Regions from separate parts of the Paenibacillus sp. FSL R5-0378 genome, predicted to be linked through region 1. Evidence: riboswitches for the same ligand, from Rfam matches in the RefSeq annotation. Region 1 holds a riboswitch; each other region holds the start of a gene.
What was found. A riboswitch is a leader RNA that binds a small molecule or an ion and turns the genes downstream of it on or off. The one in region 1 is predicted to bind cyclic di-AMP.
Positions count from the first base shown of each region.

Region 2: linked by a shared signal. The riboswitch ahead of MKY74_RS08505 (hypothetical protein) and the one ahead of MKY74_RS21185 (APC family permease) in region 1 are both predicted to bind cyclic di-AMP.
Region 3: linked by a shared signal. The riboswitch ahead of MKY74_RS24290 (3D domain-containing protein) and the one ahead of MKY74_RS21185 (APC family permease) in region 1 are both predicted to bind cyclic di-AMP.

Region 1 covers NZ_JBBPAY010000001.1:4,575,976-4,583,583, forward strand. Annotated here, with positions in the region: gene MKY74_RS21170 (PrsW family glutamic-type intramembrane protease) at 1-526, shown strand, start outside; gene MKY74_RS21175 (hypothetical protein) at 528-857, shown strand; gene MKY74_RS21180 (phosphotransferase) at 1,000-2,031, shown strand; cyclic di-AMP (ydaO/yuaA leader) riboswitch at 2,237-2,400, shown strand; gene MKY74_RS21185 (APC family permease) at 2,536-4,359, shown strand; gene MKY74_RS21190 (glycoside hydrolase family 3 N-terminal domain-containing protein) at 4,635-6,899, shown strand; gene xerS (tyrosine recombinase XerS) at 7,436-7,608, shown strand, end outside.
Region 2 covers NZ_JBBPAY010000001.1:1,836,377-1,843,984, reverse strand. Annotated here, with positions in the region: gene MKY74_RS08525 (Nramp family divalent metal transporter) at 1-88, shown strand, start outside; gene kdpC (potassium-transporting ATPase subunit KdpC) at 156-773, opposite strand; gene kdpB (potassium-transporting ATPase subunit KdpB) at 835-2,865, opposite strand; gene kdpA (potassium-transporting ATPase subunit KdpA) at 2,882-4,561, opposite strand; gene kdpF (K(+)-transporting ATPase subunit F) at 4,631-4,708, opposite strand; gene MKY74_RS08505 (hypothetical protein) at 4,850-5,239, opposite strand; cyclic di-AMP (ydaO/yuaA leader) riboswitch at 5,377-5,549, opposite strand; cyclic di-AMP (ydaO/yuaA leader) riboswitch at 5,673-5,883, opposite strand; gene MKY74_RS08500 (glutathione peroxidase) at 6,194-6,688, shown strand; tRNA gene MKY74_RS08495 (tRNA-Leu) at 6,834-6,916, opposite strand; gene MKY74_RS08490 (urease accessory protein UreF) at 7,167-7,608, shown strand, end outside.
Region 3 covers NZ_JBBPAY010000001.1:5,253,200-5,260,807, reverse strand. Annotated here, with positions in the region: gene MKY74_RS24305 (transporter substrate-binding domain-containing protein) at 357-1,166, shown strand; gene MKY74_RS24300 (amino acid ABC transporter permease) at 1,336-1,995, shown strand; gene MKY74_RS24295 (amino acid ABC transporter ATP-binding protein) at 1,982-2,704, shown strand; cyclic di-AMP (ydaO/yuaA leader) riboswitch at 2,943-3,097, shown strand; gene MKY74_RS24290 (3D domain-containing protein) at 3,101-3,760, shown strand; gene MKY74_RS24285 (polysaccharide deacetylase family protein) at 3,834-4,676, opposite strand; gene MKY74_RS24280 (NADH:flavin oxidoreductase/NADH oxidase) at 4,950-5,972, shown strand; gene MKY74_RS24275 (PspA/IM30 family protein) at 6,217-6,885, shown strand; gene MKY74_RS24270 (DUF350 domain-containing protein) at 6,996-7,400, shown strand; gene MKY74_RS24265 (DUF4178 domain-containing protein) at 7,450-7,608, shown strand, end outside.

The sequences.
Region 1 (7,608 bases):
CAAGAAGCCGCATAAGCCAGATGGAGAGGATCCACCGCCAAAGAAGGAAAAAGATCCCGAGGAGCAGCCGCCGAAGAACGATGCAGACGATTACGTACATTGGAGCAAAGCGAAGTACCGTGGGGTGGAGCTCCACGATGCCAAGAACGGAGCGCTTGGGGAGTTTGACGGCGTCGATCTGGAGAAGGGCATCTTCTATGAAGCCAAGTCGGCGCAAGGGCTCGACCGCATCCATCCAAAAACGGGTAAGCCGCAGCAGACGCCGCAGCAATTTACAGATAAGCAGTTGTACCAGAAAACGAAGGTGCGGATCAACAACCTGATGCAGAAGGCGGTTGGGACGCGAACGACGCCTGATGGAACGGCGGAGATCCCGACACTGGAGCAAATCAAAGGAATCCGGCATTTTGAGTTTCAGCTGGACGGGGACTCGCCGGCGTTACGGACAGCCGCGGAGAACAGCTTGAACAAGCTGCGTCAAGAATTCCCGGATTATACATTCAACATTCGATTTGGGGTGAAATAACATGTCAATCAGCGCCATTATTGTGGACCCGGAAGACGAATTTGAACGGTCCTTTATGCTTCCGGTGGCGACGGAATCCTTTTTCCAGAAATATTGGGTGCCGGCGGTGGAAGAGCTGAACTTGCAGTGGGTCGCACTTTTCCAGGACGGTACAGACGTGGAGTCCGAGGACATCCCGTCTGTCTTGGGCGAAGTGTCCCAGCTTAAAGAATGGGCGCGAAGCCACATGCATGGGGACGACCTCGACCACATGTTACGCAGACTCGAGCTGCTGGAGACGGAACTGCCAAAGGCGTACAGGCGCGGCGGTGCGGTGGTCTACATCGGTTAACATTGCCTGTTAACATTGGTGAATGAATGAAAGATTGTTTTAATCTCCTAAGAGGTGAGTGCGATCAAGTCCGGGTTACACAGACACCGGGCTTGATTGCTTTTAACCGCGCTACGATGTAAAGGGGAAAGGGGAGAGCGAAGTGAGGCAGTCATATCGAATGGACGAAGGGGCTTTTGTGCATCACTTGAACGAAGCTTACGGAATTGCTGCCCGGAGGCTTATTTTTATCCCTTATGGAGATTCGGCCTATTCTTACCGGGTGGAGGGAGAAAATGGGACGCGATCCTATCTGAAACTGTTTGACCATAGCAATGACAGCCACCGCCAAAGCATCCTTCGCTGCAGGCGTTATGTGCCGTTTATGTGGGAATTGCATCAGACCGGCCGATTTATGGAATTGCCTTGTCCATTCCGAACCTTAAGCGGTGCTTTTCTGCTTTCCCTTCCTGATTGCACAGCGGTGCTGTTTCAATTTATCGAAGGAGATACCTTAGCTGAGGCTTACCCTTTTTCCAAGCATAACTTGGAGCGTGTTGGACGGCTGGCGGCGCGGATTCGGAAGTCGACTCCTTTCACTACCACATCCGGCCTTGCGGTTGAAACGTATGATGTCTCCTTTTCCGAGCATTTGATCCAATGCCTGGAGCAGCTTGAACATCTTCAGCCCGGTGCAAATCCCGCTAGCCAGCTGCTGCGTGAGCTTGTTATCCCTCAGCAAACGCGCATAACCGAGCTGTTGCACCAGATCACAGGGGTTCGTGAACGTCTCGTACTTGACCCGGCCCCCAATGTGCTCTGTCACGGTGATCTGTGGGGAGGGAATCTGATGGAGACCGCAGACGGACGGCTTGTCGTCCTGGACTGGGAAGCAGCCATGCTCGCGCCCCCAGAGCTGGATATCGTGGGGTATATCGGGGACGGACTGGGTCATTTTCTCAAAGGGTATGAGCAGGAACTAGGTCAACAGATGGAGCTGAACCCGGATTTACTGCGTTATTATGCATACCGCCATCATTTGAGAAACCTGACCCATTGGTGCATGAATATTTTGCAGCGTGACCTGGAGCCAGACCAGCTGGATAACGACCTCGAAATGGTCCGGCATCACTGCTTGAACCGGCTGGATACCGTAGAGGCTTCGCTGAGGAATGCGGCGGATCGAAATATATAGAAGTCCGATATGAATTTAATAGCGTAAACAAGCGATATGCACAGCTACAGCCAGAAATTAATAGAGTGCCGCCAATGTAAGCGTTGACATGAAGTTCTTTTGAATTTTTTCATACGTATCTCAAACCGTTTGCTTCTTTACAGCAGGTATCCGGAAGGAGTAAGATTCAATTCGTAATCGTGAACTTGTGAACCTGAAACGTAGTACTCCTTGATCGCTGAATTCTGAAATCAGGAGCGGGGGAACCAAAGGGAGGAAGCTAAGCCTTCGTCCCAGGGGTGAATCACTTGATGTTCATTTATTGAGTGTAGGGATACTTTCGGTCCCGAATCCGTCAGCTAACCTCGTAAGCGTTATGAAAGAGGGATTTGTCGTGCGCGTAAAGCCACGGGAAGGTCCAGCTTTCCTGCGGCTTTTTTTGTTGTGCCCAAAAAGGGTTGAACACGTGTCTAACGGGTACATCATGAGCATTTCAACTCTAACACTGGCGGTGACAAACATTTTATGGCAGCATTGAAAAGACTTTTGATCGGACGGCCGCTGAAGTCTACCGAATTGGGAGAACAAAAACGGAATAAGAAAAAAGCTTTGGCCATTCTATCCTCCGATGCGCTGTCGTCCGTAGCGTATGGGCCGGAGCAAATTTTGCTGGTTCTGGTTACGGTCAGCACGGCGGCGTTCTGGTATTCGATACCGATCGGAATCGGCGTACTGATTTTGCTGGCTGCACTCATTTTATCCTACCGGCAGATCATCTTCGCTTATCCGCATGGCGGCGGCGCTTACGTCGTCTCCAAACAGAATCTGGGAATCTATCCCGGGCTGGTGGCCGGCGGATCGCTGCTGGTAGATTACATTCTGACTGTTGCGGTCAGCGTTTCGGCGGGCACGGACGCGCTGACTTCGGCGTTTCCGGCGCTGCATGAGCATACGGTGGGGATTGCCGTCACCTTCGTCATCCTCATCACGCTGCTGAATTTGCGGGGCGTCACCGAGTCCGCCTCCATCCTGGCTTATCCGGTGTATCTGTTCGCCTTAGCGCTGTTCATTTTGATCGGCGTCGGTATGTACAACATCGTGACCGGTCACGTTTCACCGCATTTGCATACGCCGGTCGGGACGCCGGTGGCGGGAATCAGCCTGTTCCTGCTCTTAAAAGCTTTTGCCTCGGGCAGCTCCGCTCTGACCGGGGTCGAAGCGATCTCGAACGCCATCCCGAACTTCAAGGATCCGGCTCCGAACAATGCGGCCAAAACCTTGATGGCAATGGGGATTCTGCTGGCTGTACTCTTCTCGGGCATCGTATTTCTTGCTTATTATTTGGGTATATCCCCAAATCCCCAGGAGACGGTCGTATCCCAGATTGCCAATCAGACGTTCGGACGGAATTTTATGTACTTTTTCATCCAGGGCACGACGGCACTGATCTTGATCCTGGCGGCCAACACCGGATATTCGGCGTTTCCGCTGCTGGCGGTCAATTTAGCCAAAGACCGGTTTATTCCCCGGATGTTTACTGTCCGCGGTGACCGTTTGGGATATTCGAACGGAATCATCATCCTTGGGCTACTGTCCATCGTGCTGATCGTCGCTTTCCACGGACAGACGGAACATTTGATCCCACTGTACGCGGTAGGGGTATTTATCCCTTTCACGCTCTCGCAAACGGGAATGATCGTCAAGTGGATCCGGGAAAAACCGCAGGGTTGGGTGACGAAGCTCGTCATCAATACGATCGGCGCGCTGATCAGCTTCACGGTGTCGGTGATGTTCTTCGCAACCAAGTTTGCGCAGATTTGGCCGGTACTGATCTTTTTGCCGCTGATCGTGTATCTGTTCCACCGGATCAAGAAGCATTATGAGGCGGTTGGCGAGCAGCTGCGGCTGTCGACGTGCGAGCCGGCGGTACCGATTGAAGGCAATGTGATCATTCTCCCCGTTTCGGGCATTACGCATGTCGTGGAGCATTCCCTGAATTATGCGAAGTCGCTGGCGGCGGATCAGATCATTGCGGTATATATTCCGTTTGAACGTGAAGAAGAGAACCGGTTTGAGGAAAAATGGCAAAAATGGCGGCCCGACGTGCGCCTTGTGACGCTGCATTCTCCGTACCGGAGCATCATTCATCCGCTTAGCAAATTTATCGATACGGTGCACCGGAAAGCCAGCGAATCCAACTACCAGGTCACAGTGATCATTCCGCAGTTTATTCCAAAGCGGAGCTGGCACAATCTGCTGCACAACCAGACGAGTTTGATGATCCGGACTTATCTTTTATTCCGCAAAGATGTTGTTGTGACAACGGTACCGTATCATTTAAAAAAATAGCGATTCAGATGGTTCAAACCATTCGTAATGAGGCCCCGGCATCTGTGCCGGCGGTCTTTTTTTTTGCGTAAAAGCAGCGGATATATAGGAAGGGAAAGAGTAATCCCGTGGGAGTAATGGCTTGAGTGTAATGGCTTATGAGTAAGGGCTTATTTCCTTCAGAGTAGGGGATCCGTATATTTTCACGATGTGCAGAGTGTCAAAGGATTAACGCAACAAAAATTCATCCATTGCGTCTAATCAACGTATATAGAACAGCAACAGGGGTGGAACAGATGAATGTGAAACTAATAACGATATTCGGTGCCGTACTCGGTTCTGTGCTCGTATGGGCAGGAAGCGCAGCTGCGGAAGAACGATTTAGCGATCTGCAGCACTCGAAGTGGGCGGAAGACGGCATCACCTATATGGCCGAACGGGGAACCGTCGCTGGATACGGTTACGGGAAGTTTATGCCCGAAAGGCAAGTCACAAGAGCGCAGGCCGTTACTTTCATGGTGCGGGAGCTTTATCCGCAGGAGCTGCAGCAAGAAGCGGGCGGCGGCATGACCTATACAGATGTGCCTAAGAACCATCCTTTTTATCTTGAAATTGCCATTGCCGCAAAACATGGGCTGGCCAGCGGATTTCCTGACAGCACCTTCCATCCGGATGCACCGATGAGCCGTGCCGAAACGGCGGCGTTTCTTACACGGGCCTATTCACTCGTAAAAGGCCAGCAACCCGTAACAATAACGGATACAGCAAAGCATTGGGCGGCAGCGCCTATTCTCATCATGAGCTCCAACGGATTGATCGGCGGATATTCAGATAGCACCTTTCGTCCAGACCGATCTGTGACGCGTGCGGAGTTTGCCGTATTTATGTCACGGGTCATTCGCTTCGAACGTCAAGGGGCCATTCAGGCACAGGATTGGGATAAGCTGATGTCCTATATGACGGTCAGCGAGCAGGTCGGCCAAATGCTCATGCCAGACATCAGGCAATGGAACGGGCAAGTGACGACTGCGGTCAATGAAGGAGTCAAACGCAGCATCCATGATCAGGATTTGGGCGGACTTATTCTTTTTGATAAAAATATCGTAGACGCTCGGCAGGTCACCACTCTGACGCATGATCTGCAGATGGAGGCAGGCGATATTCCGCTGTTCCTTGGCATCGACCAGGAAGGCGGCGTCGTTAAACGAATCCCCGGAGGTACGAATCTGCCGGGTCAAATGGCGCTCGGCGCAACCGGAGATACAACGCTCGCCGAAGCGGCCGGACGGCTGACCGGGGAAGAGCTAAAGGCGCTCGGGCTTCAGGTCAATTTTGCGCCGGTGCTCGACATTAACAGCAACCCGGATAATCCGATTATCGGAATGCGGTCGTTTAGCTCGGATCCGGATTTGGTGACACGACTGGGTCTCGCAGAGATCCAAGGACTACGGCAATCGGGAGTCATCGCGGGGGTTAAGCATTTTCCAGGCCATGGCGATACGGTAGTAGACTCCCACTTAGGAATGCCGGTGCTTTCACATGATCGGGAGCGGCTCGATGCCGTTGAGCTCAAACCGTTTCGGTCTGCCATCGATAACGGAGTAGAGATGATCATGACCGCACATATTGCGTTTCCAGCAGTAGACAACGAACACGTCACATCACTTAAGGACGGAAGCAGCGTACCGATCCCTGCTACGTTATCCAAGAAGGTGCTGACCGGACTGCTCCGGGGGGAGCTTGGATATAAAGGCGTCATCATTTCCGATGCCTTCACGATGAATGCGATCGCGGAGCATTTTGGCGCAAATCAAGCGGTGATACGTGCCGTTTCCGCAGGTGTGGATATCATCCTCATGCCGCAAGATCCGGCAGCCGCGCACCAAACGCTGGTGAACGCGGTGAAGAGCGGGGCGATACCGATCGAAACCATCCATTCGTCAGTGAAACGGATTTTGGAGCTGAAAGCGAAATACGGTTTGTTTGACCGCAGCGAAAGCCTTACACAGCAATTGGCTGCGCTTAACGGTGTCATTGGTTCCGAGAAGCATCGTACAGTGGAGCAGGAAATCGCACAGCGAGCGGTCACCTTGTTAGCCGGCCGTGACGGTGCGCAGCCGGATTCCGTTCGTCAAGGCGATCGGGTTGCGATTGTCGCAGCCGATGAGGAGCAGGCGAAGCAGCTCGAGAGACAGCTGATGCAAGCCGCAAATAACCTGTCGCTGAAAACAGTAACAGCCCTAGTCGGGCAAGGAAAAACGAATGAGGCGCTTCAGGCGGTGGATCAAGCGGATTACGTCATCCTGGCTTCATATCAGTTCCGTAACGTGGCCAGTCAATTTGGCTGGGCCGATTATCAAACGTTGATCGATGAGATGAACAAACGTAACAAACGTTATACGCTGTTATCGCTGGGCAATCCATATGAAATGATCTACATTAAGAACATACGTTCGGGGATCGCGGTTTATGGTAAGCAGGAGCCAAATACAGCCGCCGGGATCAAAGTGCTGCTAGGCCAACTGAAAGCCGGCGGGGTGCTGCCGGTGACAATGAAGTAATTTGTATCAAGATGGTGGTTATTTGGCCTAACCGGTTTTAAATGGTTGGTTAAATAAAAACAACTTAGCAATATTTTAGCCGCGCGTAAGCGCGGTTTTATTGTACTTTTTTTAAATAGACGGTAATAAATGATCAGGCTCATTAATATAGGAACGATTTAGTTAAGATGCTGTCCATGAATATCAGCGGTGCAAATCTATAACTGGGCGATTGTTCGATGACGTAAGATTTTAGTTTAAAAGCTAAGCCAACTGACACTAACACTAACACTAACACTAATGTACAATGAAGATCATTCGTAACGAAAATGATGAGTCTAATTGATAATAAGTTTATCGCGGAGCTTTTTGGAACTTGGGTAGAGGATGTGATGGAACAAGCGCCGCATACTGAGTAGTGACTAAGATGAATAGATGAATGAATAGATGAATCTGCAAGGTGCGTGCCATCTTTATAATTTATAATTACGTAAAATAATAATTTGACGAATAAATAAATATAAGTTATTCTGTACTTAAGGAGGTTTTAGCAATAAATGGATAAAAACACGAAGCTGCATTACATGAAACGCGTTGACGATAAATGTGCGGAGCTTCCTTGGTACGTGACCGAATACATCGATAGCCGCAAACGCAAGCTGTCGCACACGACGCTGCTGAATTACTGCCACGATTACCTTATCTTTTTTGATTGGCTTGTGGCTGAGAA
Region 2 (7,608 bases), 2.7 Mb from region 1:
GGTTTGGGTCAAAATATTGGCCTGGGTCGTGGCGGCATTTATCATTGTCCTGAACGTGTACCTTCTGGTTCAGACCATTTTCGGTTAATAGCACCGGACACAAAATAAAAGCCCCGTATCTCATGGATTCCATGGATACGGGGCTTTTTAAAATATCAGGACTTGCCAAGCTCGCTCAGGACCAGGTTCAGCTTCAGCACATTGACCCGCTTCTCGCCGAATACGCCGAGGTCCCGGCCCTCTGTGTTCCGCTCAACGAGACGGTCCAGCTCATCGGCCGAAACGCCGCGCAGTTTGCTGATCCGCGGTACCTGAGCTTTCGCTGATTCGGGTGTAATATGGGGATCCAGCCCGGAGCCCGAGTTGGTGATCAGGTCCACCGGAAGCTCGCTGACCGGCACATCAGGGTTGTTCTTTTGCCAATCCGCGACCGAGGCTTGAACCCGCTTCAGCAGCTCGGGATTGGACGGGGCATAGTTGTTCGATCCCGAACCCTCTGCCTTGTAATCAATGCTGGAAACCCGCCCCTGGAAGAAGGAAGGGTCCGTAAAGGACTGGCCAATCAGCTCGGAACCCACGACCTTTCCCGTGCTGTCCTTTAGCATGCTGCCGCTCGCCTGGTTTGGAAAGATCAGCTGGGCCAGGCCGGTGCTCACCAGCGGATACGCAATCCCGCATAGGACGATCAGCACCAGACTCGTGCGAAGGGCGACACCCCACAAGGAACCGTTCCACTTTTCTTCGCCGATCGCCGTCGTCACCGTCGTTTTCATATCGTATCATCCCTTTTTCATAATCTATCTATCGCCTATCCATTTCTTTAGTTCATTCTATCTAAATCCACAAATGGACCACTAGATCAATCAGCTTGATGCCGATAAAGGGCGCAATCACGCCGCCAAGACCAAAGATCAGCAGGTTGCGGCTGAGCAGGCGCGACGAGCTTATCGGCTTGTAGGCCACCCCTTTCATCGCCAGCGGGATGAGCAGCGGGATAATGACCGCATTGAAAATCAGGGCGCTTAAGATCGCCGAAAGCGGCGAGCCGAGCTTCATGACGTTCAGCACGTTCATTTCCGGGATGGCGGCCATGAACATGGCGGGAATGATGGCAAAATATTTGGCCACGTCATTCGCGATGCTGAACGTGGTAAGCGCGCCGCGGGTCATCAGCAGCTGCTTGCCGATGGCCACGACCTCGATGATCTTCGTCGGATCGGAATCGAGGTCGACCATGTTGGCCGCTTCCTTCGCGGCCGCCGTGCCGCTGTTCATCGCGAGCCCGACGTCGGCCTGGGCCAGCGCCGGCGCGTCGTTCGTGCCGTCGCCGGTCATGGCGACCAGCTTCCCTTCGGCCTGCTCGCGGCGGATGACCGCGATTTTGTCCTCCGGCTTGCTCTCGGCGATAAAGTCATCGACGCCCGCCTCCTGGGCGATCGTAGCCGCAGTCAGCGGGTTGTCGCCGGTACACATGATCGTCTTGATCCCCATCTGCCGGAGCTGGTCAAAGCGTTCCTTCATGCCGGGTTTGACCGTATCCTTCAGGTGAATCAACCCGTAAATACGGCTGTCCACAGCGACAGCCAGCGGCGTACCGCCTTCCGACGCGATTTTATCGGATTCCATATCCAGATCCGCCGGAATACTTCCGCCTTGGGCCTGCACCCAGCGCTTAACCGCGTCCACCGCCCCTTTACGGACATGCCGCCCATCCACCAGGTCGATGCCGCTCATCCGCGTCTCCGCCTTGAACTCGATAAACTCTCCAGCGGCGGCCGCTTCCGGATGAACCTCTATCGACTGCTTCTTCACCAGTTCCAGCACGGAGCGGCCTTCCGGCGTCTCGTCTTTAACCGAGCTGACGGCCGCCCAATAGGCGGTTTCCGCATAATCCGCGTCCCCCACCGGAATGAACTGGCTCGCCATCCGGTTACCGAAGGTAATCGTACCCGTTTTATCCAAAATGATCGTGTTGATGTCGCCGGATGCCTCGACGGCTTTCCCCGACATGGCCAGCACGTTGAACTGCGTAACCCGGTCCATGCCCGCGATGCCGATGGCGGACAGCAGCCCGCCGATCGTCGTCGGAATGAGGCACACGAGCAGGGAGATCAGCACCGGGATATCCAGCGAAATGCCGAAATACTTGGCAATTGGCGCTAACGTGACGACCACAATCAGAAATATCAACGTTAATGTTGTAAGCAGCGTGTTAAGAGCAATTTCGTTAGGTGTTTTCTGGCGCGCCGCCCCTTCGACCAGGGATATCATCCGGTCCAGGAACGATTCGCCTGGATCGCTTTTGATCATCACCTTGATCTGGTCGCTGACGACGCGAGTTCCCCCGGTGACCGAGCTGAAATCGCCGCCGGCTTCTTTGATCACCGGTGCCGATTCGCCGGTAATCGCCGATTCATCCACCGATGCAAGACCTTCGATGACTTCCCCGTCACCCGGGATCATCTCTCCCTGGGAGACGATGACGACATCGCCTTTGCGCAGCTCGGCCGAACTCACGACCTTGATCTCGCCGCCCACCATTTTGTTCGCCGTCGTGTCTTTTTTGCTCTTCTTGAGCGTATCGGCCTGGGCCTTGCCCCTGCCTTCCGCCAGCGCCTCCGCGAAATTCGCGAACAGGACGGTGAAGAGCAATATCAGAAACACGGTCAGATTAAACCCTATCCGTCCCTCGGTATGAAAATAAGAGGGAAAAAGAACCATCAGCAGCACAACGAAGGTGCCGACCTCCACAACGAACATGACCGGATTTTTCATCATTACGGCCGGGTTCAGTTTCATAAAGCTGTCTTTCAGCGCCTGTTTGGCAATGCCGCCAGACAGCATACTTTTGCGTTGTCCGCTCATGACTTGCTCCACCTCTTTAGTTAAGTGTTAAAAATTCGGCGACCGGCCCCAAAACGAGGACCGGAAGGAACGTCAGCGCTCCGATCAGCAGCACGGTTCCGGTCAAAATGCCGGCGAACAGCTTGTTGTCGGTCCGGAAGGTGCCCTGAGTCTCGGCGACCTTCTGCTTCACCGCCAGCGAACCTGCAACGGCGAGCAGCGCAATAATCGAAATATATCGGCCGAGGAGCATCACCAGACCGGTGCTGACGTTCCAGAATACGGTATTGTCTGCCAATCCCTCGAACCCGGAGCCGTTATTCGCCGCCGAGGAGGTGAACTCATAGAGCGACTGGCTCAAGCTGTGATACGAAGGATTGGAGAAGGCGTCGGTACCCAGGTGCGTCATAAACGAAATCGCCGTCGGAGCAAGAATAATGAAGGGATGCATCAGAATCGCCACCGCGATCAGCTTCATCTCCCGGGCTTCGATCTTCCGGCCCAGAAATTCCGGCGTCCGGCCAACCATCAGGCCGCAGATAAATACGCCGAGGATTGCATACATGATCATATTGACGAAACCGACCCCCTTGCCGCCGAACACGACGTTCAGCATCATTTCGGCCAAGGGCGCAAGTCCTCCCAGCGGCGTCAGCGTATCATGCATGTTGTTGACCGACCCCGTCGTTGCGGCGGTGGTGACGGTTGTGAACAACGCGGACTGCGCGATGCCAAAGCGCACCTCCTTGCCTTCCATGCTGCCGGCCGAGCTGTTGATTCCCAATTGGTTGATCAGCGGGTTGCCGGCTTTTTCCGAGAAATACGTCAGGCACAGGAACGCTACGAACAGCGTCATCATGACGCTGAAAATCATCCAGCCCTGCTTCTTGTTCCGGGCGAACCGTCCGAACGTGTAAGGCAGTGACGCCGAAATTGTCCACATGCTGAGAATTTCGATCACGTTGGTCAGCGGGCTTGGGTTCTCGAACGGATGGGCCGAGTTGACACCGAAGAAGCCTCCCCCGTTCGTTCCGAGGTGCTTGATCGATTCCAGCGAGGCTACAGGACCCAGCGGAATCTGCTGCACGCCGCCTCCCAGCGTTTGCACGGCCCGCATCGGCTCCAGCGTCTGCGGCACTTTGAGCCCGACCAGCACCAGGGTTACGATGAGGGCAAGCGGCACGAACAGGCGGACATGCGCCTTGATAAAATCCTCGAAGAAGTTCCCGAGCCCCTCACCCCTGCGGGTGATGCCGCGCATAAAAGCAATCGCGATAGCCAGGCCCGAGGCTGCCGAGGTAAACATCATCATCGTGATGACGATCATTTGGCCAAAATAAGACATGCCGCTCTCTCCGCTGTAATGCTGGAGGTTCGTGTTCGTCATAAAGCTGATGACCGTGTTGAAGGACAGGCTCGCCTCCATATTGCCGATGCCGTTCGGGTTGCCCGGAAGGGCGCCCATCGTTCGCAGCAATATATAGCTGATCGCTACCAGAAAGATATTGGTTGCGATCATGCTGAGCGCGTACTTTTTCCAATTCATGCTGCCCCGCTGCTTCAGCCCGATGATCCGGTATAAAACTCTTTCCACGCCGCCGAAAATCCGGTCCGTCCGGTTCGGTTCATTGGAGAATATATGATATACGTAAGTGCCTACCGGCTTCACGAGCAGCAGGAGCACGAAAATGACGATACAAATTTGCAAAATATCCAAGGCTGGCTTCCCCCTCTTACGAGCATGTTCTGCTTTGGCCCCTTGAGGCTTACAGATTTAAAATACCGGTCAAAATTTTTCCGGATGGATCAAGGCGTAAACCAAATAGATAAAGACAAGCACGGCGAATGCCCCAACGACAATCATTGGTCTTTGCCCCCTTCTTCCACCACTTGGCCGCACCAATGAAAAAATAACAAGAACACGCCAAAGGTGGCAGCGAGCGCAAGTATCATATATACATCCATCATCGTTTCCGGTCTCTCCTTTGCATGGTTAGAATCATCTTTATTTCAGTAAAAATCCGACTTCGCCGTTTAAGGTATAAATGATGTGATCTGCACCAAGCCCCCGGTAAATGCCGGGTGAGCTGCCCCTCTGCGTAATGACATATACCGGTTCCGACGTCCAGGGACGGCAGATCTGCAAATAGCGGCAGGTCAGGTTGAGGCTGCTTTCAAAAAGAAAGATTTTGCCGACCTCCATTTCGGGCACCACCCAATCCTCCGCGTGATTCGTATTCAGCCGGATGATCCGCTGCACCCCCATTTTTCTCAAGAGGCGTTCCTCCCGGGCACTGTTGGTCAGAACGGCAAAGGGCCTCTTCCAATACATCAGCAGCTTGATAAAATTGCGTCCCGCCTCGTTCGGCGCGGTCACGATGACGACGTTGTCCATTTCAAAGGCTCCTCCTGTGCGGCAGCCGCGAATACGCAAAAGAAGCCGCAGGGAAAGAAGGACCTTTCCCGCGGCTTCTTGAATGTGGACGAATATGAAGGATCGTCCTATATTCAAAATGCGCACGACAAGTGCTGTCTCTCTCCCGTTACGCTGACGAGGTTAGCTGTCGGATTCGGGCGTGAGAGTCGCCCTACCTTCCGGTACTTACCGTACCGGAAAGATTCACCCCGGCGGCTTCCATTCCAGGCGGCCGCTGTGGTTCCCCCGCTCCCGGCCGTTTCCGGCCGAAATTAAGCGTTATTGATAAGTGTATGTGATTGTGATGAATGCTCTCTTTTGTTCCAGTAAGCTAAAAAAGGGTAAAAAAAAACACAGAGGCCAGCTGATCCCCCTGTGATCCGAAAGTTTATTCGGGTCGCAAGTTTCATCATTCCTCTCTCAAACGACGCTTACGAGGTTAGCTGACGGATTCGAGCGGTGAGAGTCGCTCTACCCGGCCGGATCCATGGCATCCGTAGCCGGGATTCACCCCTGCGGCTGGCAGCAGACCCCCGACTCTCACACCGGTTCGCTGCTCCATGGCACGCGTTTGGTTCCCCCGATTTCCGCGCTTTTTTGCGGAAACTCAGCGATTAGTAATGGAAACTGTATTGAATACGCTCTGAATCATACACCCGCTCCTTCCAAGCTGTAAAGGCAGTCTAAAAATCATGAACCGCGAATTTTGGAACATTCAGGACCTTATTAGCGCTTACATTTTGGCTTTTTGACTTCTACCTCTTCCATGCTCCCGATTTGGCGCATTTATGGAATCCAGGTCATTAAGGGACACTGGCTCGCAGGAATATCCGCATTGACATTACAGTTCAATCGTTTAAAATTAAATTGTGTGCTTGGTAAATGATTCGGCTGGATGATGATTCATAGCAGCACAAAAGGAGGAGGATGGCAGTGAGCGTCTATGATTTTCAAGTGAACACGCTGCGCGGTAAAGAGGTATCGTTAAAGGAATATGAAGGTGACGTGCTGCTGATCGTGAACACGGCCAGCAAATGCGGATTTACGCCGCAGTTTCGCGGGCTGCAGGAGCTGTACGACGAGTTCGGCGACCATCATTTTCAAATTCTCGGTTTTCCGAGCAACCAGTTTGCCAATCAGGAGCCCGGTACCAGCGAGGAGATCGGCGAATTCTGCCAGATGAATTACGGGGTCACGTTCCCGATGTTTGAGAAGATCGACGTCAAGGGCAGCAACGCCCACCCACTGTTTCAATACCTGACCCGGGAAGCGCCGGGCGTGCTCGGATCGAAAGCGGTCAAGTGGAACTTTACCAAGTTCCTGGTCGACTCCAAGGGCAGGGTCATCAAGCGTTACGCGCCCAAAACGACACCGGACAAAATCGAAAACGACATTCGCAAGCTGCTTGCATCCGGAAAAAGCGAATAGGCAAATCAGCTCTACAAAATAACGCTACTTGCTGCGATCCGAAATTCACTTGCTTTGCGGGAACCCAAAATATACGAAAATGCATTAAGCAACAAAAAAAGCTTCCCTGGATTTCTCCAAGGAAGCTTCTTTCTGTGTTCATAGATGCGGTAGAGAGGACTCGAACCTCCACGGGCGTACGCCCACTACCCCCTCAAGATAGCGTGTCTGCCATTCCACCACTACCGCATATCCAAAGTTCATTTAGCGAACTTTTTTATTATACACAAAATCATCCGAATTGTAAAGGGAAATGCATTATAACACCAATCATGTAATATTATATAACACAAAAAACGAAAAAAACAGTGATTTAGTCGCCCTAACATTGACAAATCATTATATTTATGTAATATTAACTTACAAATAATAGTGATCGATGATTTAACTTCGCAATTCATGTAATATTTATTACCACAACAAAATGGAGGTGACCGCGTTGAACGACAAAAGCACCAAACTGCTCGATTACGTGCAAACGCTGGATAACGACTTGTCGGTCGGAGGCTTCAGCCATGTGTTCGACCTCCAAACCCGGATTGCAGAAGGGCGCATCCAGAGCCAGGAAGAGCTGGAAGGGTTCATCCTTCATCCGATGATGAATCGTTTGGTCCGCCAAGACGGCGCGGCCATTCTGGCGATTTACGCAGCTGCCGACCAACGGGATATCCGTCAGATCGCCCGGATTGACCGGTACATCCTCGGAAGAATCGCTGCCCATGAAAATGATGAAGCGGTGCGCCAACGGGGCAGAAGACTTTTGAAACTGGCCCAGGCCCTGTACCCCTGGCTCAATCTGAAGGCTCTTGACGAACTCGCGCAGAAAGAACTGTCTCCCGTCTGCCTGGCCACGGCGCATGCCTATGTCAACTATCAGCTCG
Region 3 (7,608 bases), 680 kb from region 1:
ATTGCGTGTAATTACATAATAAGAAGCTTTTCTTTCAAAGGGTGCAGGTTTTTGAAGGGATTTATGCATCGGATTAGGAAGGAGACGGGCCTTGAAACGGTAAATACATATTTATTCCGAAAAAGAAGGGGAGGTGACTAAAAGAAACAATAGAACTAGGAATAAATGGTATTAAAAAGCTATAATCCGCATTATTCTGGCTATTTTGAAATGTATTGACCACTGTATGAAAATGTCATTGCATAATCATGCATTTTTATTGTATGATTAGAACCGTGGTTTTTCGGGCTGGGCCGGATACGGATCATGCCTTTGAACAACAATAAGTATCATTGAAATGGACAGGAGAGATAGATATGAAAAAATGGGGTATTCTAACGGCATGCATTCTGCTGGCAGGCTCCCTGCTTGCCGGATGCGGAAGCAAACCTTCGACTGAGGGCAGCACGGCAGCGGGCGAACAGCCGGCCAGCGGCAAGACGATCGTGCTTGGTACTAGCGCGGACTTCCCGCCGTACGAATTTCATAAAATGGTGAACGGCAAGGACCAAATCGTCGGCTTCGATATCGAAATCGCCAAGGAAATCGCCAAAGACATGGGGGCGCAGCTTGAAGTCAAGGACATGAGCTTTGATGCGCTTCTCGGCGAGCTGTCCACCGGCCGGGTAGATTTTGTCATTTCTGGCCTTACACCAAACGAAGAACGCAAGAAACAAATCGATTTTTCGAACAACTACTATAAGGCAGAGCAGGCCGTTGTCGTCAGAGAGGCTGACAAAGACAAATACAGCACGATGAAAGCTCTGGAAGGAGCTTCGCTCGGCATTCAGAAGGGTTCGATCCAGGAGGACATTGCCAAGACGATTCCGGGGGCGAAGATCACCGGCCTGGGCAAAATTTCCGACATTGTGCTTCAGCTGAATTCGAGCCGCGTGGATGCCTCCATCATGGAGAAACCGGTTGCCGAAGCATACATCAAGAACGTCAAAGGTTTGGTAATTGCGGATGCGGTTCCTGATTATAAGGAAGACGGCTACGCGATCGGGATCAAAAAAGGCAACACCGAGCTCGTGAACCAAATCAATAAAACGCTGGACCGTCTGAAATCCGAAAACAAGATTGAGCAGTACGTCGCCGAAGCGAGCGATTTGGCTGCACAGAAATAGAGGTTAAGCTGTCTGTTCTCATTTTATACATCGGATAAAATAGCGAAGCGAATTCGCTATTTTTTCTGTTCAATGATGGGTACCTTGTTTCAAATATGTCCCGATCTGTTGTATACAGGGAAAGGATGGGACAGGCAGGTATGATGACAAAGGAGGTTCTTGGGTCTTTATGAATATGTTCTCCGTTTTTTGGGATTACCGGACGTATTTTGCGACAGGTATCCAGTATACACTGCTCCTGGCGGCCATCGGCGTCTTCTGCGGCTTCGTGCTGGGCATTCTTATATCCTTGATGCGGATGTCCCGCTTTTGGCTGCCGAAGCTAATCGGTTCGGTATGGGTGGAAGTTCTCCGCGGTACCCCGATGGTTGTTCAGCTGTTTATTATTCACTACGGCCTCGTGGCCTTCGGGGTCAAATTTACGCCGATCGAGTCCGGTGCAATTACGCTGTCCATTAACAGCTCCGCGTACCTTGCGGAAGTGTTCCGTGCCGGAATCCAGGGGGTGGACCGTGGCCAGTCGGAAGCGGCCCGTTCCCTCGGAATGACGCGCAGCATGACGATGCGGTACATCGTGCTGCCCCAAGCTGTTAAAAGCGTGCTGCCGGCCATCGGCAATGAGTTTATTACGATTATCAAGGAATCATCCATCGTATCGTTTATCGGCGTCACCGACTTGATGTACCAGTCGGGGGCTATCCAAGGGATTACGTATGATTACCTCAGTCCGCTGCTGGTCATTGCGGCCATCTACTTCATTATGACGTTTACCCTGTCCAAGCTGCTAGGGGTATTCGAAAGGAGGCTGAATACCGATGATCAGCGTTAAAGATCTGCGCAAATCGTTCGGCAAGCTGGAGATTCTGAAAGGGATCGACATCGACATCGCCAAAGGCGAGGTCGTCGTCGTGATCGGCCCCAGCGGCTCGGGGAAAAGTACCTTTCTCCGCTGCCTGAATCTGCTCGAAACGCCAACAGGGGGGCAGATCACGTTTGAAGGCGAGCCGATTACGGACAAACGCCACAACATCAATGCCACCCGCGAAAAAATGGGCATGGTGTTCCAGCATTTCAATCTGTTCCCGCATAAATCGGTGCTGCAGAACCTCATGCTAGCCCCGGTTAAGGTGAAAAAGCAGCCGCCGGCCGAGGCGGAACGGATTGCCCTTGACCTGCTGCGCACGGTCGGATTATCCGACAAGAAGGATGCGTATCCGTCCCAGCTGTCAGGCGGGCAGAAGCAGCGGATCGCCATCGCGCGGGCGCTGGCCATGCAGCCCCACGTCATGCTCTTTGACGAGCCGACTTCGGCCCTGGACCCCGAAATGGTCGGCGAAGTGCTGGAGGTCATGAAGAAGCTTGCGGAGGGCGGCATGACGATGGTCATCGTAACCCATGAAATGGGGTTTGCCCGGGAAGTCGGCGACCGGATCGTCTTTATGGACGGCGGACAAATCGTCGAGCAGGGGACGCCTGCGGAAGTGTTCGGTAACCCACAAAACAGCCGCACGAAAGATTTTCTGAGCAAGGTTCTTTGACAAAGTGCCTGCATATAAAAATGATAAAGCCCTGGACGAGAATATTACTCATCCAGGGCTTTTTATGTACCTTTTCATGAATAAATTGTTAAAATGAATGAGGATTTTGTAACTATTTTAAAAGGAATTGAGCTGCTGCTCCCTTGCTTAAGTCAGCTAACAACCCTAAATAAAGCCTGATAATTCAAGACTTTTGGATTGGTAACATTTTCATGCGCACAGGTTACAAAATTGTGATATATTTGTTGAGCCGAAACTTTTCTAAGGTAAAGTGCGGGGGATGTAATTTGTGTACATAGTACGCTTGGGGTGAATCGCACCAATAGGGCGTAGGGTTGTCTCCTCAATCCGAATCCGACAGCTAACTTCGCAGGCATCACGACTTAAGGAGGAACCATGAAAAGATTTAAAGGAATCAAGACACTTGCAGCCATCATCGGCATTTCTCTGGCGGTACAAGCGGTACCCACGTTTGCGGACTCGGTCCATGTAGCGAAGGATGGAGACACCTTCTATACATTATCTAAACAATATGGCGTTAATTTGAATCAGCTGATGAATGCAAATCCGAGCGTAGAAGCAACCAATATTTATCCAGGCCTGAAATTAAACGTTCCCGGAGCAAGCACAGCCAAGGCATTTGCCGCAGAGGACAACGGCTCCATCATCACAGCAGCTTCCCTGAACGTCAACGGCGATGACAAAGTCGTGGAAGCATGGGGTAAAACCTTCAATTACTCCAAAACGCTGGACGTCCGAGCTACGGCTTATTCATCTGCCGCTAGCGAAAACGGCAAGTGGGGAGCAGTGGACTACTTCGGCAACCCGCTGAAGCTGGGAACGATCGCGGTTGACCCTTCCGTTATCCCGTTGGGAACGAAAGTGCTGGTTACCGGTCACAGCTTCCAAGGCCTTCCGAAGAAAGCCTTCGTAGCGACAGCTAAGGATACCGGCAGTGCGATTAAGGGGAAACGCATCGACATTTTCGTGCCGGGCAGCCCGGAAAGCGTTAGTGCCTTCGGGTTCCAGGACGTTGAGCTGTACTTCATTAAATAGTCAATGCTATTCATAATAACACGGAAAAACCGGCTTTTGTACTCAAGCCGGTTTTTTTTGTACGCTCAGCGCGTTACTTGTCTTTTGGAACGTGAAGTAACCTCGGCAGCGTGACGAATGAATAGCCTTTATTTTTCAAAGTCTGAATAATGTCCGGAAGGGCATCGATCGTACCGCTGAGATTGGACGTGGTTCCGCCTCCCGCATGCTGAAGAATGATCGAGCCTTGCCCAACGGTGGACAGCACGTTGCGCTTGACCGCTTCCTTGCTGATTCCTTTCCAATCCAGCGAATCGACGTTCCAGTTTACGATTTTGTAGCCCTGCTGCTTGGCCCAGCGCAGTTGGCGTTCCGTGATGTCTCCATAAGGCGGCCTGATCAGCTTGGGCTTATAGCCGACGATGCCGTAAAGCGTGTTCTCCGTCCGCTTAATCTCGGCTACATATTCGTCCATCTCCAATTTGTGAAACACGGGATGATTATAGGAGTGGTTTCCGATCACATGTCCTTCACGGACAATGCGCTCGACCAGCTCGGGATGCTTCTTCGCCCGGCTGCCCATCACAAAAAAGGTGGCTTTAATATGATGGGCTTTGAGCACATCCAGGATCTGAGGAGTAAACCTGGGATCCGGCACGTCATCAAAGGTTAGGGCCACCTCTTTGACGCGCGGACCGTGAATTTTGAACGTTTCGGGATATTTTTTGATCAGCTGGCCTAGCGTAAGGATCTGCTGTTCCTTCCGCTTTTCTTTCGCCTCCCGGCTGCTGGTTTCCCGTGCAGGTTCGGAACCTGACGAATGTTCCGGGGGTTCACCGCCTTGAGCGGCGGCTGCCGGCCACCCGGACTGCCAAGGACAGATCAACAACAAGATCAGCAGGGAAGACAGCAATGTGCATAACAGCTTCTTTTTCATCCGTCTCGACTCCTTTCCACCGCGGACAAACAGCGAAAGCATGATTTATCCTTGTTATGTCCATAAGTTGATGCAATTATGTTGCTTTAAATCAGTTGCTGGGCCACATTTTCATATCGTTCGGCAAAGCGTGTATAATAGAACTGATGGATTACGGTCGCTGTTCGTTGGCCGTAACCGCGAGGTATGGACGATTGAACGGCGGCGCTGCAATCATATAACCCTGTTGTCATATAGGCTTAATCACATACAACATAAAGGAGACACGAAGCAATGGCAGATCTATTTACACCTTATGTACTTAAAGGATTATCTCTGAAAAACCGGATTGTTATGCCTCCGATGTGCCAATATTCGGTACAGGCTGAGGACGGGATCCCTAACAATTGGCATTATGTCCATTATGTATCCCGCGCAGTCGGCGGAGCCGGATTGATTATCGTAGAGATGACGGGGGTTCACCCGGACGGACGGATTACGAACCGGGATACGGGAATATGGGATGACGGGCAGATCCCTGCTTACCGCAAAATCGTCGACGAAGTGCACGCCCATGGCGCAAGGATCGGCATCCAGTTGGGCCATGCCGGCCGCAAGGCGGAGGACGCGAACCCGCCCGTAGCCCCATCGGCCATCCGTTTTGACGAGAAATATAAAATTCCGAGGGCTTTGTCCACCGAAGAGGCCCAGAGTCTGGTTACCGCCTATGGGGAAGCGGCCCGGCGCGCGGTGGAAGCCGGCTTTGATACCGTCGAGATACACGGCGCTCACGGCTATTTAATCCATCAGTTCCATTCTCCGCTGACCAACCGAAGAGACGATGCGTATGGAAAAGACCTGGCGTTGTTCGGAGAAGAAGTTGTTAAAGCCGTCAAGAAGGCGGTCCCTGAAGACATGCCTGTTCTGATGAGAGTGTCAGCCAAGGAGTACGTGGACGGCGGTTATGACGTCGATTACTGCGCGGAAATCTGCCAACGATACCGGGATGCGGGCGTGGACGTATTCCATATTTCCTCCGGCGGTGAAGGTCATATCGGATCGAACGGCGGACCGAAGGCCGGCTCGGGGTACCAGGTGGAATTGGCGGAGCAAATGAAGGCAAAGCTGGATGTACCGGTAATCGCTGTCGGCCGCTTGGAAAATTACGAGGAAGCGCAGCAGGTGGTGCTGGAAGGAAAGGCGGATCTGGTCGCAGTCGGCAGAGGCATGCTGAAGGATCCTTATTGGGCGCTTCATGCGGCCCAAGAGTTGAACGGAGAACAGAAGATCCCGAAACAGTACTTGCGCGCTTTTTAACTTAGGCATTGCGGAAATAAGCTAATCAAGCATTCACAACAAAACGCTGGAGTCAGATCCGTAGGATCGGCTCCCGCGTTTTTTAAACGGTAAACATACCCTTGAATGAAGGCTCCTTACTGCTATATTATGGAAGATGAACAAACGCCGAAAAAATTTTGGCGATTTTTGAAACGGTCCTAAAACTGCTGCGTAAAAGAGTATCAAGAAGAACACATTAACCTTTCAGGAGGAACAAGAAACCATGGCTATTTTCAAAAGACTGCGCGATTTAACAATGTCCAATATTAATGCGATTATTGATAAGGCAGAAGACCCGATCAAGATGACGGACCAATACATCCGCGATATGACCGAAGATTTGGAAGACGCGGAGAAGGCTGTAGCCGCTCAAATCGCCATCGAGAAAAAATTCAAGCAGCTGTACGAAGAGCAGCAGGCGCTCGTTGAGAAGCGTACCCAGCAGGCACACACCGCAGCCCAGGCACAGAACATTGAGCTGGCCCGCCGTGCGCTGGAAGAGAAAAAATCGGCTGAGCAGAAAATGAACGAATACAAAGCAAGCTACGACCAGAACAAGGCTTCGGCCGACAATCTCCGTGCCAAGCTTGAGGAAATGCGCAAGCAGCTCACCGAAATGAAGAACAAAAGAGAGACGCTGGTAGCCCGCTATAATGCGGCCAAAGCGCAAACCGAAATCAACAAGGCGATGAACGGCTTCAGCACCGATTCTGCGACGAACGGCATGAAGCGGATGGAAGAGAAGATGCTGCAGATGGAGGCGCAAGCCGAGGCCAGCAACGAAATGTCCGCCAAAGGCAAATCGCTCGACGATGAGTTCGAACAGCTCGGCAAGGACAAAGAAGTTGAAGATGAGCTGGCAGCGCTCATGAAGCAGTACGAGAACAAATAATCTGCCATAAACCGGGTATGATGAATAGCGAAGGGGAACATTTGTCATATTTCTCCTTCGCTTTTATTATGTATGAGTGAGACGTTGAGAAGATGTGGAGGCTAAGGTAGATGGATTTTAATATCATTAAAGGGATTCTGGTATGGACAGGTTCCGGGGCGATCCTGCTCTTTATTTTGATGTTTGTGGATTCGCTGTTTACCAAGTACAAAGATTTTGAAGAAGTGAAGGCAGGCAACATGGCGGTCACCTCGCGCCTGGTCATCAAGCTGCTGTCCCAGGGTTACATTCTGTCCGTTTCGATTCGGACCTCGAATAACCTGCTGGAAGCGCTTGTCGTATCGATCGTCTCCTTCTTGATCTTACTCGTGCTGGAAGCGATCGTGCGCGTCTTGATGAGATGGTGGGCAAAGCTTGACCTGGATACAGGTACACAGCAGGGCAAAGTGGGTTACGGCCTGTTTGCCGGTACGATCCATTTGGTGGGCGCCCTCATCATTACCGCCTGCCTGTAGCACGACCCCAATATATATTAAAGTTTGATTACCTAAGGAGTTATAGCATATGAGTGTATTTAAAAGAATAGGCAACCTGTTTGCCAAGCCGGAACCGCCGAAACCGGAGAAAAGCATGCTGGCGCTGATGCCGGGAGATATTTGCGAGGTATCGCTGGTCACGTACGAAGTCATCGGACGCGTGCACAACCGCGGAAGAAACGCCGTT